4 regions of the Bradyrhizobium sp. HKCCYLRH3059 genome follow, and region 4 is predicted to be linked to each of the others. Evidence: predicted binding sites of a transcription regulator. Region 4 holds the regulator's gene; each other region holds the start of a gene.
What was found. The regulator LexA, encoded in region 4, represses DNA repair genes until DNA is damaged. The targets are predictions, from matches to a motif close to TGTTCNNNNTGTGTTCNG.

Region 1 (3,991 bases), 110 kb from region 4:
GTCGGCGGCGTGGTCGGCTACAACTGGCAGGTCGACAACGTCGTGTTCGGCCTCGAAGGCGACTATCACTGGGCCGACATCAACGGCCGCTCCGCCGTGGTCAATGCCGGCGTCGGCGACACCTTCTTCACCAAGCTGACCAGCTTCGGCGACATCAAGGGCCGCCTCGGCTATGCCGCCGGTCCCGCCCTGTTCTTCGTCAGCGGCGGCGCCGCGGTGGGCCAGTTGCAGCATCGCTATGACGGCGTGCCCGGCAACGTCTTCAGCCAGAACACCACCCGCTGGGGCTATACGGTCGGCGCCGGCGCCGAATACATGTTCGCGCCGAACTGGTCGGCCAAGCTCGAGTACAACTATCTCGACTTCGGCAAGAGCACGATCCAGTACAGCGCTGCGGCGCTCAACCGCTCCGAGTGGAAGGACACCGTTCACACGGTCAAGGCCGGCCTCAGCTACCACTTCGGCGGCCCGGTCATCGCAAAGTACTGATGCCTGCAAACCGACAGGTTCCGAGAAGGGCCGGCGAAAGCCGGCCTTTTTTGTTGCCCTGATGCCACCTTGCCGGCTCGCCACACCCGGAACCAAGTAACTGAGTGACATAGGCTTTCTGGAACTTGGCCGTAAAAACGCGGTTTGGGCGCGAGTGTGTCTTCAGGGTGACGGTAATCCGTACGGAACCGGGCTATAGGAACCTCGTCAACTTGAACGGGTGAGTCTGTTTCGTGCGTAAGCTTATCGGTGCGATGCGGACTTCGAGGAATAAAAATAAACTGGAGACTGGAATGAAGAAGATCCTGCTCGCGACCGTGGCCTTGGCCGCCCTGGCCGCTCCCGCTGCCGCCGCTGATCTTGCCGCACGCCCGACCTACACCAAGGCCCCGGTTGCCGCGCCGGTGCTGACCTGGACCGGCTTCTACATCGGTGCCATGGGCGGCTATGCCAACGAGAATGCTGACTTCGCGGCCATGAAGGGCGGCTTCGCCGGCGGCACCGTCGGCTACAACTGGCAGCAGGGTGCTGTCGTGTTCGGCCTCGAGGCCGACGCCGCTTGGGCCGACATCAACGCAAACGTCGGCGCGCTCGGTGTCAACGCCGAGTCCAAGATCCGCGACTGGGGCACTGTCCGCGGCCGCATCGGCTACGCCTTCGGCCCGACCCTGCTGTACGCGACCGGTGGTTACGCCTGGGCCGACAACCGCATCTCGCTGACGGCCCCCGGCTTCGCCGCTGCCGACAGCAAGATCCACTCCGGCTGGACCGTCGGCGCTGGCGTCGAGTACATGTTCGCCCCGAACTGGTCGCTGAAGGGCGAGTACCTCTACAAGAGCTTCGGTGGCGAGAGCTACACCTTCACCGGCCTCGGCACGCTCACGACCGGCACCCTCAACGTGCATTCCGGTCAGGTCGGCATCAACTACCACTTCTAAGTTTTTGCCTCCGGGCCAACGCACACAGCCTCCGCTCTGCCAGAGCGGAGGCTTTTTCTTTGTGGGATCGTGCACAAAACAGGACGGAACCGGCAGCCTCCTGCCAGTCGCTGCCATTCCCTGAGCGCATTGTTGATGATTCGCTGACGGCACTGGAAATCCAGCTCCGTTCTTCCTACGTTCCGACCATACCTTTTCCCCCTGGCGTCCGATGGCCGGCTTCCGGCGAAACGCGCCTGCAACGATGGCGCGACTCTGCGCCGTGGGACGATCGTCATGGATGAAGTGCTCAAGGCCAAGCAGCGCGCGCAAGCCAACCAGTCGAGCCTGCGGGCCATCACCATCCGCGGCGCCCGCGAGCACAATCTGAAAAACATCGACGTCGAGATCCCGCGCGACAGGCTCGTCGTGTTCACCGGCCTGTCCGGCTCCGGCAAATCCTCGCTCGCCTTCGATACGATCTACGCCGAGGGCCAGCGCCGCTACGTCGAATCGCTGTCGGCTTATGCCCGCCAGTTCCTGGAGATGATGCAGAAGCCGGACGTCGACCAGATCGACGGCCTGTCGCCGGCGATCTCGATCGAGCAGAAGACGACCTCGAAGAACCCGCGCTCGACGGTCGGCACCGTCACCGAGATCTACGACTACATGCGCCTGCTGTGGGCGCGCGTCGGCGTGCCCTACTCCCCGGCGACCGGCCTGCCGATCGAAAGCCAGACCGTCTCGCAGATGGTCGACCGCGTGCTGGCGATGCCCGAGGGCACCCGCCTCTATCTGCTGGCGCCGGTCGTGCGGGGACGCAAGGGCGAGTACAAGAAGGAGCTCGCCGAATATCTCAAGAAGGGCTTTCAGCGCGTCAAGATCGACGGCACCTTCCATGAGCTCGCCGAGGCGCCCACGCTCGACAAGAAGTTCCCGCACGATATCGACGTCGTCGTCGACCGCATCGTCGTGCGCCCCGACATCGGCCAGCGTCTCGCAGAAAGCTTCGAGACTGCGCTGAAGCTCGCCGAAGGCCTGGCCGTCATCGAGTTCGCGGACGCTCCCGCCTCGGCCGCGCCGGCGGAGGAGAAGGAAAAGAAGAAAACCGCAAAGATCCACGACAAGAGCGGGCCCGAGCGCATCCTGTTCTCGGAGAAGTTCGCCTGCCCGGTCTCCGGCTTCACGATCCCCGAGATCGAGCCGCGGCTGTTCTCGTTCAACAACCCCTACGGTGCCTGCCCGGAATGCGGCGGCCTGGGGGTCGAGCAGCACGTCGATGCCGACCTCGTCATTCCCGACAAGGACGTCACCCTGCGCAAGGGCGCGATCGCGCCCTGGGCCAAGTCGTCGTCGCCCTATTACCTGCAGACGCTGACCGCGCTCGGCAAGTTCTACAAGTTCACGCTGGACACCAAGTGGAAGGATCTGCCGAAGAAGACGCAGAACGCGCTGCTGCACGGCTCCGGCGACGACGAGATCAAGTTCACCTATGAGGACGGCGTCCGCGCCTACGACACCAAGAAGCCGTTCGAGGGCGTCATCACCAACATCGAGCGCCGCTTCCGCGAGACCGAGAGCGAGTGGGCGCGCGAGGAGCTCGGCAAATACTTCAACGACGTGCCCTGCGCCGGCTGCACGGGTTTTCGGCTGAAGCCCGAGGCGCTGTGCGTCAAGGTCGGCGACAAGCACATCGGCGAGATCAGCGACCTCTCCGTCAAGGCGGCCGGCGAGTGGTTCGCCGAGGTGCCGAAGGCCCTGAACGCGCAGCAGACCGAGATCGCCACGCGAATCCTGAAGGAGATCCGCGACCGCCTCACCTTCCTGCTCGACGTCGGCCTCAACTACCTGACCCTGGCGCGCTCCTCCGGCACGCTGTCCGGCGGCGAGAGCCAGCGCATCCGCCTGGCGTCGCAGATCGGCTCGGGGCTGACCGGCGTGCTCTACGTGCTCGACGAGCCGTCGATCGGCCTGCACCAGCGCGACAATGCCCGCCTGCTCGACACGCTGAAGCGGCTGCGCGACCTCGGCAACACCGTCATCGTCGTCGAACATGACGAGGACGCGATTCGCCTCGCCGACTATGTGCTCGACATCGGCCCCGGCGCCGGCACCCATGGCGGCCACATCGTCGCCGAGGGTACGCCGGCCGAGATCATGCGCAATCCGGCGTCGCTGACCGGCAAATATCTCACCGGCGAGTTCGAGGTCGAGGTGCCGGAGCGGCGGCCGCCGAACCATCGCCGCACCATCAAGGTCGTCAATGCCCGCGGCAACAATCTGAAGAACGTCTCGGCCGAGATCCCGCTCGGCCTGTTCACCGCGATCACAGGCGTGTCCGGCGGCGGCAAGTCGACGCTCCTGATCGACACGCTCTACAAGGCGATCGCACGCAAGCTCAACGGCGCCAACGAGGCAGCCGCGCCGCACGACCGCATCGAGGGGCTGGAGCATATCGACAAGATCATCGACATCGACCAGTCGCCGATCGGCCGCACGCCGCGCTCCAACCCCGCGACCTATACCGGCGCGTTCACGCCGATCCGCGAATGGTTCGCCGGCCTGCCGGAATCCAAGGCGCGCGG
Region 2 (3,991 bases), 170 kb from region 4:
CGACTGGACTTTCACACCTTGATCGGCCGCCGCGCGATCTCCAACGATCCCGCGGTGGTTGGCGACATTGCGCTCGGTTACGTCCGTGGCCTGGAAGCAAGCGGTGTCCGCGCGGCCGTCAAGCATTTCCCTGGTCTGGGGCGCGTCGCAGCCGATACGCATCATTTCTCGGCACAGCTCGGCACGCCGGCAGATGTCTTGGAACGGTCGGATTGGCGGCCGTTCCGACAGGTGCTGCAGGGCTCGCACGCGGCAATGATGGTCGGTCACGTGACGGTCGATGCGATCGATCCAGAGCGGCCTGCCTCACATTCCAAAGCCGTGCTCGAGGGACTCATTCGCGGCCGCTGGAACTATCCGGGCGTGATCGTGACGGATGATATCGTGATGGGGGCGATCTACGGCCGCGATCTCTGCAAAGCTGTCGTGGAGGCTCTCAACGGCGGCGCCGATCTGTTGCTGGTGGCCTATGACGGCACCCAGTTCCACCGCGCGCTCGCCTGCGCCAAGGAGGCTCTGGCGGAAGGACGCATCGACCTCGATGCAATCAGCAGGAGCGATGAGCGACTGAAGCGCTGGGCGCCGACGGTTGGCAAATCACAGCCGTCGAATGTGTCTACGGTTATGCAACAGCCTGGAGGCGTGCATCAGAAGATCGTGGACTGAATGGCAGCGAGCCCTCAGCGCGGGCCATTGCCGGTCCAGTTGCGCCAAGCGACATTCGAGAGGCTTCGCAGGTCGGTCGCCAGCGGGCGTCGCGTCTGCTTGTCGTGCTGAGCGATGAGGTGCTCGGATTCGCGGATCTTGACCTGGAGTTCCGCAACCTGCCGCTTGGTCTGTTCAAGCGCCTTCGCATCGGCGCTCTCGCCCACCGTGAACCGCGCCGTCTCGATCTGTTTCAAGGTCGCGCGATTCTTTTTGAGCTGGGCGCGATGCCAGGCAACCTTGCTGTCACTGTCCGCAACCATGGTGGACTCCCGCGAAATGCCGCGGAGACTAAACGACCGATTTCTGATTCGCGACAGCTTCGGACCGGCATCGCCAACATTGGAATACCGATCTGCCGACCCATCGTCCTGGTGAGTCGAATATGCCGGTTCAATCCAACCCTGCGGCGCGTCTCATCTCATCAATCAGTTCGAACGCTTCAGCCTTCGTCATCTCCGCTCGCGTGGGATCGGATCGGCCAGCCTGCTCGCTGAGCGTTCTCAAGTAGGAAGCTTGGGTATCCGTCATCGGATCGGCTCCGGACACCCAGTCCTCGGGATCTTTCTGCAGCTGTTCGGCCATGGGGATCTCCCGTTGTTGCCCGGCTTCAACGGGAAAGCTTGCAAAGTGTTCCTATTTTGTTCTATTGCGCGATCCTACTCTTGCTCGGGTGCTTCATGCGCGATCTATGTGTGGTTCGAGCCGAAATCGACCGTATGCGTCTCCGGGTCGGGCGGCAGCGCCGTGAAATCGTGCAGCTACGGCGAGCTCGGGCCTCGACGGCGGCCGCCGAAGTGCTTTTGCACCACATGCTGGAGACGCTTGACCGGCTGCGGCAACAGCGAGAGCGGCTCAAGCTGGAGGAAGCGAGCCGACTGCCTCGCAAGCAGCGCGGCGCCCGGCGCGCATGAGACGCTGGCGGTAAGGCCGAGTGATCCGCCGCTCGTCCGTAGTCCGATGATCAGGCCTGGAACCGACATGGCCGACGATCACCTGAGCCGCAAAGGCCAACCTGCGCCGGGTCATGAGGACGTCCGCATCTTCAATTTGGCCGGTGAGGAGAAAGATTGGTCGGTAGTCCGGCTCCCTCGATCAGCATCGGGCGTGTGAGCTTCGGGCAATACGATGTCCGGCGGCGCGGCGGTAAGCTCTTCCGGTGTGGCCTCGCATGATTTGATCTCGAAATTGTTGTCGAGGATTTTCTCGCCATGCGTGCCGAGCGTGATGAGATCGGCCTGTTCCGCGGCCTCCCAGACCTCGCGCTCGGTGCGAAACGGGCGGGTCATCTGTTCGTCATTCTCAAACAATGCGTAGGGCACGAGCGCCTCCAGATTGCGATCCGCCGATGCAGCGATGCCGTGCCGCTCGACGCCGCCCATCCATTCAAGGCAGGGACGTCCAAACAAACGGCGCCATAGGCAGGCTGGTTCCACCCAGGCGAGCGCTGACTCGATCGACCAGTTGTGACGATCCGCCCGGCCTGCCAGGCGGAACATGGAGACCAGCGCGAGGTTGCCGGCGGTGTCGAATGGCCAGGAGAGTCCAATGGATATCAAGGGAAAGAAGATCGCGATCCTCGCAACCAACGGGTTCGAGCAATCCGAGCTCGAAGTGCCGCGCGATCGGCTCAAGCAGGCGGGCGCGACCGTCGAGATCATCTCGCTCGCGCCGGGCGAGATCAAGGGCTGGGATGAGAAGGACTGGGGACGGACCGTCAAGGTCGACAAGACGTTGGACCAGGCGTCTGCTTCGGACTACGACGCCGTCGTGCTGCCGGGCGGTCAGATCAATCCGGATCTGCTGCGGCTCGAGCCGAAGGCGCTGCGGTTCATCAAGGAGATCTTTGAAGCCAAGAAGATCGTTGCGGCGGTCTGTCATGCGCCGTGGCTCCTGATCGAGACCGGAATTGCCAAGGGGCGAAAGATGACGTCCTACAAATCGATCAAGACGGACGTTGCCAATGCCGGCGCGCATTGGCAGGACGCGGAGGTCGTGGTCGATCAGGGCGTGATCACTTCGCGCAATCCCGGAGATCTGGAAGCCTTCAGCGCCAAGATCATCGAAGAGGTCAAGGAAGGCCGCCATCTCAAGCGCAGCGCGGCTTGATGCTGAGATCGGAAGCCGGGAGAAAACCCGGCTACCTCAGTGGGACGGGCCCAGCGCCCGAGGGGTCGAACGCTGGGCCGCAGTCCACACGGAGTGCCTCCAGCGAGATGGGGGAACGCCGCCAGAGGCATGGAAATGACTCGCGGCGGGCCGGGTCGTTCCCAATTCCTAGCGCGGACCTTCGCCCGCGGGACTTCGACGATAGCCTCGCAACGTTCAGTGAGGAATCGGAACTTCGCTGCTCATCCCGGGTTTGCCGCTTTTGAACAGGCCGCGGAGAGCGTCGTGAGCGAGAAAGCAAAAATCCAGGACTACAGGGCTCCGGCCGGCGGATGGGGTTCGGTGCACGCGGTCGCCAGCATCCTGACGCAGGAGGAGGTGACCCTGCTTGGCAGCGAGATCCTGTTGAAACAGAACAAGCCAGGCGGCTTCATGTGCGTCAGCTGCTCCTGGGCCAAGCCGGCAAAGCCGCACCCGTTCGAATTCTGCGAGAATGGCGCCAAGGCGACCGCGTGGGAAATCACCGGCAAGACAGTCGGACCGGAGTTCTTTGCTCGGCACAGTCTGACAGAATTGCGATCCTGGTCGGATCATCAGCTCGAAGAGCAGGGGCGTCTTGCTCATCCGATGCGCTATGACGCTGCGGCGGATCGCTATGTTGCCGTGAGCTGGGACGAGGCCCTTCGCGACATCGGGGCGGAGTTGAACAGGCTCGATCCACGCTCGGTCGTCATGTACACGTCGGGCCGGGCCTCGCTCGAGACGAGCTACATGTATCAGCTTTTCGGCCGCATGTACGGCACCAACAATTTTCCCGACAGCTCCAACATGTGCCACGAATCCACATCAGTTGCTCTGCCGGAGGTGATTGGCGTCCCCGTCGGTACGGTGCTCCTTGAGGATTTCGACAAGGCGGATTGCTTCTTCTTCTTCGGCCAGAACACGACCACCAACTCGCCGCGCATGCTGCATCCGTTGCAGAAGGCGGCACAACGCGGCGTGCCCATCATCACGTTCAATCCGCTGCGGGAGCGTGGGCTGGAGCGCTTCACCAATCCGCAAAATCCCATTCAAATGGTGCTGACGGGGGGAACGCGGATCAGCACGCAGTATCATCAGCTGCGCATTGGCGGCGATGGTGCGGCACTACTCGGATTGTGCAAGGCCGTGATCGAGG
Region 3 (3,991 bases), on a different contig from region 4:
TGAAGGACACCAACGTGATCGCGGTCGCCGCCGACGACCTTTACGTCACGATCACGATCGAGGAGAAGCAGGCCCTGATCGGCACCAGCCGGCTGATGCTGATGCTCGGCGCCAAGGACGGCCAGCTCAAGCAGTGGACCGTGACCGATCCGCAGGGCTACGACACCACGATTGCCGTCTACAATCTGGATACGACCAAGAAGCTCGATCCGGCGATGTTCAAGATCGACTTCACGGCCTATCCGAGCACGCCGCCGGGCTGACGCCGCCTCTCGCGCTCGCTCAGCGCGATTCGAGCCCGCGCACCTTCCATTGCGCTTCTGACAGTGCGAGCTTCTCGAAGCGCTTGCGCGCCTCTTCGAGGTCATCGGCCGGAAGCGCGTCGCAGCCGGGCCGGTCGCGCAGGATCATCGACGTCGTCGCCCAGCTGAGCCGCGCGGCCTTGCAGGCCAGCAGCAGGTCCGTGATGCGGTCCTCCTCCAGCAGCGATTCGATCGTCTCGATGGTGACGACGCAGAGCAGCGCCAGCGCTGCTATCACGGCAGGGAAATCGCCGGTGGCGCAGAAGCGGTTGACGGCGGAGTCGCCGAGCTTGCCGGTCCGGCTAAGGGCGGCAACCTCGGCCTTGACCTGCTGATAATCCCAGATCGCGCGCATTGCCGCGCCGGGCGAGCGGGTCGGCGTCGCCTGCAGAGTGGCGCGGGTCGCCGGCGGCGCGGCCTTGATGAAGCGGGCGCGGGCGCCCTCGCTGGCCGCGGCGACGAAGGCCCGCGACAGCTTGGCCGGCAGGTCGGTGCGCAGCGCCAGCTTCTCGGCGAGATCCTCGTCGCGCTCGGCGATCTTGAACAGGCTGCGATAGCCGTCCTCGGACAGCCGGGCGGAAAGATTCTGCGCCAGCGCCATGCGCACCGCCGGAAAGCCGCGCGCGATCAGCTGCGTCGTGAGGCCGTCGCCGATGCCCCTGCGGCTGGCGATCGCAACGAGATGCGCCGGACTGCCGGTGCGGATGAACTCGGCGAGGTCGCGCTCGGTCAGCACCGCCGCCTTGGCCAGCATCGGCCCGGCGACGCGCAATTCGGGGTGAACGGCGAGCATCCGCGCCGTCGCGTAAGGCGCGCGCTCGACGCCGGCGAGCGCCATGCTCAGCTCGGCCAGCAGCTCGGTCGCGACCTGCGGCATCAGCCGGGCGAACATCTGATCGTAGAGATCGAGCTGCTCGGCCGAGGCCGGCCGCGGACCGGCCAGGAACAGGCTGGTGGTCCGGCGCAGCATGTCGGTGGCGAGCTCGGACACCGTCCGCGCATCACCGGGGGGCGTCTTGGCGGTCGGAGCTGCCGCAGGCGCTGGAGGCATCGCACGTCCCTCGTTGGGCGCCTCCCTCGGCTGTGACGGAGGCGCGGGTCGATCTTCAATTGAGGAAGAATGCGAAGGCCGGACTAAAGGGGCGTTAAGCGCAGCGGACGGAGCTGAAACCCCACGCGGCTGTCGTTAATGGATTGCGGCAGAGCGCGGCAACAACAGTGTTCCCGTATTGTTCTTGCGAACGATGCCGGCTTCCGCTAGCCTCCTTGTCCGGGAGGGGCATCATGGTCCAGCGCGTTTCCACCGTCGCCTTCGAGGGGATCGAGGCCCGCGCGGTCGACGTGCAGGTCCAGGTCGCGCCCGGCCTGCCGGCCTTCGCCATCGTTGGCCTGCCGGACAAGGCGGTGTCGGAAGCCCGCGAGCGGGTGCGCTCGGCGCTGATCGCCTCGGGCCTCGCGTTGCCGGCGCGGCGGATCACGGTGAATCTCGCGCCGGCCGACGTGCCCAAGGAAGGCAGCCATTACGATCTGCCGATCGCGCTCGGCCTGATGGCCGCGATCGGCGCCATTCCGCCGGATGCGCTCGGCGGCTTCACGGTGCTCGGCGAGCTCGGGCTCGACGGCTCGATTGCGCCGGTCGCCGGCGTGCTGCCGGCGGCGATCGGCGCCAATGCGCGCGAGGAAGGATTGATCTGCCCGGCCGCCTGCGGCGCCGAAGCGGCCTGGGCGAGCCCGGACCTTCAGATCATCGCGGCGACGTCGCTGATCCAGATCGCCAACCATTTCAAGGGCACGCAGGTGCTGTCGCGGCCGCAGCCGAAGATCCAGGAGGCACCCGCCAGCCTGCTCGACCTGCGCGACATCAAGGGCCAGGAGAGCGGCAAGCGCGCGCTGGAGATCGCGGCCGCCGGCGGGCATCATCTGCTGATGATCGGCTCGCCCGGCGCCGGCAAGTCGATGCTGGCGGCGCGGCTGCCGTCGATCCTGCCGCCGCTGTCGCCGGCAGAGCTCTTGGAAGTTTCGATGATCGCCTCGGTCGCCGGCGAGATCGAGGGCGGCGCGCTGACGTCGCGCCGGCCGTTCCGCAGCCCGCATCATTCCGCCAGCATGGCGGCGCTGACCGGCGGCGGCCTGCGCGCCCGCCCCGGCGAGATCTCGCTGGCGCATCAGGGCGTGCTGTTCCTCGACGAGCTGCCGGAGTTCGATCCGCGCGTGCTGGATTCGCTGCGCCAGCCGCTCGAGAACGGCGAGGTCTCGATCTCGCGCGCCAACCACCGCGTCACCTACCCTGCCCGCTTCATGCTGGTCGCCGCGATGAATCCGTGCCGTTGCGGCAACGCGTTCGAGCCCGGCTATGCCTGCAAGCGCGGCCGCATCGACCGCTGCACGTCCGACTACCAGACGCGCATCTCCGGCCCGCTGATGGACCGCATCGACCTGCGCATCGAGGTCCCCGCCGTCACCGCCGCCGACCTCATCCTGCCGCCCGCCAAGGAAGGCTCGGCCGAGGTGGCCGCCCGCGTCGCCGCCGCGCGCGACCTGCAGCGCGCCCGCTATGCCAAAGCCGGCCTGCCGCACATCCGGACCAACGCCGAGGCCCCCGCCGCCGTGCTCGACGAAATCGCCAGGCTCGACGCGCCCGGCCAGAAGCTGCTGCGCGAAGCCGCCGAGACGATGCGGCTGTCGGCGCGCGGCTATCACCGCGTGCTGCGCGTGGCGCGGACGCTCGCCGATCTCGACCACACTGATGCGATCGGCCGGCTGCATCTGGCCGAGGCGCTGTCGTATCGCGCGCTGGCGGAGGACAATCGCCACGCGGCGTAAGGGCGCCCCCTCCCCCTCAACACTCTGGTAACGACTTCTCTTTACGCTCCGACAACCATAAGGCCCGCGTTCCGTCATTAGGCCTGCCGCGTCGGTGCGTATCATGTTGCGTTTCAAGGTCCTTGTCTCGGCCGTGCCGCTGATCGCGGCCGCGGTCATCGCCAGACTCGAATTGGCGCCCTCCCCGCAGCCCTGCATTGCCGTCGGTGCCGACAGCATCTCGCTCGGCTCGGCGCCGTTTACCGCCGATCTCCATGTCGACTTCACCGATGACCCGGCGCTCGCCACCGTTCGCGTGGCGCTGGCCGACAGTCCGGAGACGGCCGATTTCGTCGTGGTCGACGATGTGCTCGCCAAGGAGGATCGTGGCTGCGGCATGACTGCCGCGACCGCGGTCGTCGCGATCGCCGCCGATCCGCATCCTGGCGCGCTCCGGATCCATCTCGCCAAGGACAGTGCAGCAGATGCTCACGCCGCCGCGCTCATCGTCTCGGCCCGCGGCCACGACTCACCGCCCGCCGATCCGGTTCTGTGAGTCGGGCTAACGCCCGGTTCACCATCTCAGCACGGCTTCATCGCGCGTGCATGACCTTTCAAAGTCTCAGCAATACCGACGCCGCATGGTGCGGGCCGGCCATGACATTGGGATCGAAATCGTCGGGGGTGATCGAGATGGGACGGATTTTTCACGTCAGGCTGCGCCTGCGCCGGTTCATGCGCCGTCACCGCACCATCTTCGCCATCCTGCGCTCGCTGATGATCTTCTCCGCCGGCTTCGGCGGCGCGTACGGCTTCATCAAGGCCAGCATCTCCGAGAACTCCGGCTATAACCCGCACACGTTCGCGATCGGCGCCAGCTTCCTGTT
Region 4 (3,991 bases):
AAGGCGATTCATTCGATCTGCCGTCTCCGTCCGAAGGAAATCCCATGGCCCTGATGCCGGTGTCTGATGCGTTGTCCGCCGTGCTCGCCGGCGCCGAACCGCTGGCCGAGGAGCAGGTCGGGCTGGACGAAGCGTTTCACCGCATCCTGGCGCGGGACATCGCGGCGCTGCGGACGCAGCCGCCCGAGGCGATGTCGGCGATGGACGGCTATGCCGTGCGCGCGGCGGACGCCGCCCAGGCCAAGGCGCGGCTGAAGATCATCGGCGAGGTTGCGGCGGGGCGGCCGTTCGATCGCGTGGTTGGACCCGGCGAGGCGGCGCGGATCTTCACCGGTGGCGTTGTTCCGGAGGGCGCGGACGCGGTGGTGATCCAGGAGGACACGATCGCCGAAGATGGCCACGTCGTGATCACCGAGGCCGCGATCAAGGGCCGGCATATCCGGCCGGCGGGCGTCGACTTTCACCAGGGCATGGTGCTGCTGAAGTCCGGGCGCCGGCTCAGCGACCGCGACCTGTCGCTGGCGGCCAGCATGAATCATCCGGCGCTGCCGGTGCGGCGCCGGCCGAAGGTGGCGCTGCTCGCCACCGGCGACGAGCTGGTGATGCCGGGCTCGACGCCCGGCCCGGGCCAGATCGTCTATTCCAACGGCTACGCCTTGCGGGCGCTGGTGCGCAACGAGGGCGGGACCCCGATCGATCTCGGCATCGCCGCGGATACGATGGAGGCGACGATCGCCGGCATCCGCCGGGCCCGAGAGGCCAAGGCCGACATCTTGATCACGACCGGCGGCGCCTCGGTCGGCGATCACGACCTGGTCAAGCAGGCGCTCGAAGCCGAGGGCGTCGAGATGGCGTTCTGGAAGATCGCGATGCGGCCGGGCAAGCCGATGATGCACGGACGGCTCGGCGACATCAGGGTGATCGGACTGCCCGGCAATCCGGTGTCGTCCTATGTCTGCGCCCTCCTGTTCCTGGTGCCGCTGATTCGGCGGCTGCTCGGCCGCGACGAGGCCGTGATGCCGCGCGAGGCCGCCCTGCTCGGCCGCGAGCTCGGGCCGAACGATTCGCGCGAGGACTATCTGCGGGCGCAGCTCGAAGAGCGCGCCGACGGCACGCTGGTTGCGACCCCGGTGAGCCAGCAGGATTCGTCGCTGCTTGGGAATCTCGCACTCTCGCAGGCGGTGGTGATCCGGCCGGCGTTTGCGCCGAAGGCGCCTGCCGGCAGCCCGTGCGAGATCCTGCGCCTGCCGAATTGAGCCGCTTCCCCGGTAAAGCCCGGTCTGTTCATCATATTTTTAGGATTGCGGAACACACATCGAACATATAGTGTCCGTTCATGATTTGTTTTTAGTATGTTGCGGGCGACGCGATGACGGTCCGACTCCAGGGCGCTCTCAGCCAGTTTGTGCGCGAGGCGCAGCTCTTGGACTCGGACGACAACAAACCGGGGACCAGGTCGAGATGCTGACGCGCAAACAGTACGAACTTCTGCGGTTCATCAACGAGCGGCTCAAGGAAGCCGGCGTGCCGCCGTCCTTCGACGAGATGAAGGATGCGCTCGATCTGCGCTCGAAGTCCGGCATTCATCGCCTGATCACGGCGCTCGAGGAGCGCGGCTTCATCCGCCGGCTGCCCAACCGCGCCCGCGCGATCGAGGTGATCAAGCTGCCCGAGCTGTCACAGGCCGCCAACAACCGCCGCGGCTTCACCCCATCGGTGATCGAGGGCAATCTCGGCAAGGTGCGCACCAGCACTCCCGCGCTGGACGATGGCGAGCGCCCCGTCGCAGTGCCGGTGATGGGCCGCATCGCCGCCGGTACCCCGATCGAGGCGCTGCAGACCCGCAGCCACACCATCAGCGTGCCTGCCGACATGCTCGGTAACGGCGATCACTACGCGCTCGAGGTACGCGGCGACTCCATGGTCGATGCCGGCATCCTCGACGGCGACATGGCGCTGATACAGCGCAACGAGACCGCCGACACCGGCGACATCGTGGTGGCGCTGATCGACGATGAGGAAGCGACGCTGAAGCGCTTCCGCCGCCGCGGCGCATCGATCGCGCTGGAGCCGGCCAACACCGCCTACGAGGTACGCATCCTGCCGCCGAACCGGGTGAAGATCCAAGGCAAGCTGGTCGGGCTGTACCGCAAGTACTGATCGCGAATGGGATCGGTCGATGGGCGGCGGGCGCACGCGCTTTCGCCGCCGATCGGAGGCTGCCCAGCAAAATACGTCACGCGCGAATGCACCTCATGATGTGCAGCGCGGCATGCTCAAACGCTTGTGATCGGCCGCGGGCACACGCGATGCAGATCAGCGCAGAATTGCCGCGAAGCGCGCGCTAACATCACCATCGATGTCCACTCTGATAGAGGCCTGCGCCTGTCCGGGGGGAGCGTGGGTCGGCTATCTCTCAACGAGGAGCGATCCGATGTGTGACTACAGCCTCCATGCGGTTGCGTCCCGTCCCGCCAAGGTCGGCGAGACGTTGATCTCGATGACCTTCCGTGGCACCGCCACCCGCGGCTTCGCGCTGGAGAGCGAGCCGACCGTCGCAGTTTGCATGCTGCCCGGCACCGAGTTGGCCTTCGCCGAGGACGTCCGCTACGACAGCCGCTGGCTCTGGACCCGGACGATCCGCGAGCGCGTCGCAAAGTTCAACAGCATCGAGACTCACATTCCCGATCGCCATCACGACGCGATCGAATTCGCCGATGGCCGCCACGTGCTGGTGACCCAGCTCTGCGAGGGCCAGCGCGTCACCGTGCTGCAATTGCCGGTCAGCAAGCAGCCGGCGGAGCGACGCCCGGACATCGCCGAGGACGTGCCGCCTTCGCAGGCCACACCGATTCGCCGCATCAGCATCACCTGAGGGGTCTCCGCATCGGCATTTCTCTCGGTCGTGAGCGAGCTTTCGACCGTGGGAGATTTGGGTTCTGCAAGCGCAAAGTCCTCTCAGGCGAACCTCACGCCCCGGCATCGCATCGAATAGGAACGACATCCCTCGGCCGGCATGATGTGCCGGGGGAGCCTGCCGCCGTGGTCAACAAGATCGATTGGAACAAGGCCGCCGGGATCACCGAGCCCGGCTGCAATATGCTTGTGTTCGGATGGCTGACAGTCACGGCTGACGACATCGCCATCTGGCAACGCTATCCGCGCGCTGCGTTCACGCTGGCCGAAAGCCCCTCGCTGTTCGATGGACTTGGCAACATGGACCTGGCGACACCGAGTATCATCTCGGCACGTTCGAGCTGCCCGGCACTCAGTCTTCCTCGCCCTGCTCCGTCTCCGGCGGCGTCGCGTCCTGAGGCCGCACGGCCGGCGCGCGCGGCGTCAGCGTCGTGTCGAACTCGCCGGCCTCGGCGGGCGCCGGCCACCATGGGCGGTCGGTGCCGCCGGCGCGCGCCGGCGTGACGGCGAAGCTCCTGCCCCGCTGCACCAGCATCAAGGCGCCCTGCTGCCGCAGCCGCCCGCGATCGATGACGGCCGCCGCGCAGGATGACGGCGCGGCGCGCGCGGTGACGATGAGCGCGACGCGGGCGCAATCATCGGCGAGCGCCTCGGCGCGCAGGGTCAGGGCGGCGAATCGGCCGTCGGCCATTGCGACCACGCAGCCCGCCTCGTCGCAGGAGACGCCATCGGTGAGCGATGAATCCGCCGGCAGCCGGGCATCGGCGTCGGCCGCGAGCCACTCCTTGGTGGCGAACACGTCCTTGCCGATGCGCATCGCATGCAGACGCCCGTCACGGCCGCGCACCGCCACCGCGCGCCCATCGCCGGCGATCAGCACGTCGGGCAGCGGCGTCGCGGCGGCCCACACGGTGGCCACCACGAGCCCCACGGCGCCCGACCAGCGCAGCGGTGTGCGCAGCAGGCCGATCAGGATGACACCGAGGCTGGCCAGGATCAGTGGACCGATGCCGAAGGCCGGGATGCGCCCGACCGCGCCGGGCAGCGCCGCCACCCAGCGCGTCACCGCGATCAT

Region 1: the regulator LexA is predicted to act here: its motif matches at 1,595-1,612, upstream of uvrA (excinuclease ABC subunit UvrA).
Region 2: the regulator LexA is predicted to act here: its motif matches at 1,337-1,354, upstream of ACQR13_RS20770 (DUF3072 domain-containing protein).
Region 3: the regulator LexA is predicted to act here: its motif matches at 1,522-1,539, upstream of ACQR13_RS02150 (YifB family Mg chelatase-like AAA ATPase).

Annotation. Positions count from the first base shown of each region.
Region 1 covers NZ_JBNPUF010000006.1:291,325-295,315, reverse strand. The annotation lists gene ACQR13_RS20550 (outer membrane protein) at 1-489, shown strand, start outside; gene ACQR13_RS20545 (outer membrane protein) at 783-1,427, shown strand; gene uvrA (excinuclease ABC subunit UvrA) at 1,704-3,991, shown strand, end outside.
Region 2 covers NZ_JBNPUF010000006.1:351,578-355,568, forward strand. The annotation lists gene ACQR13_RS20760 (glycoside hydrolase family 3 N-terminal domain-containing protein) at 1-666, shown strand, start outside; gene ACQR13_RS20765 (hypothetical protein) at 681-968, opposite strand; gene ACQR13_RS20770 (DUF3072 domain-containing protein) at 1,099-1,290, opposite strand; gene ACQR13_RS20775 (hypothetical protein) at 1,731-2,264, opposite strand; gene ACQR13_RS20780 (type 1 glutamine amidotransferase domain-containing protein) at 2,254-2,814, shown strand; gene ACQR13_RS20785 (FdhF/YdeP family oxidoreductase) at 3,100-3,991, shown strand, end outside.
Region 3 covers NZ_JBNPUF010000001.1:459,993-463,983, forward strand. The annotation lists gene ACQR13_RS02140 (outer membrane lipoprotein carrier protein LolA) at 1-263, shown strand, start outside; gene ACQR13_RS02145 (DUF2336 domain-containing protein) at 283-1,353, opposite strand; gene ACQR13_RS02150 (YifB family Mg chelatase-like AAA ATPase) at 1,587-3,125, shown strand; gene ACQR13_RS02155 (hypothetical protein) at 3,229-3,660, shown strand; gene ACQR13_RS02160 (ATP-binding protein) at 3,798-3,991, shown strand, end outside.
Region 4 covers NZ_JBNPUF010000006.1:180,925-184,915, reverse strand. The annotation lists gene ACQR13_RS19995 (molybdopterin molybdotransferase MoeA) at 45-1,256, shown strand; gene lexA (transcriptional repressor LexA) at 1,462-2,160, shown strand; gene ACQR13_RS19985 (hypothetical protein) at 2,435-2,875, shown strand; gene ACQR13_RS19980 (ComEC/Rec2 family competence protein) at 3,269-3,991, opposite strand, start outside.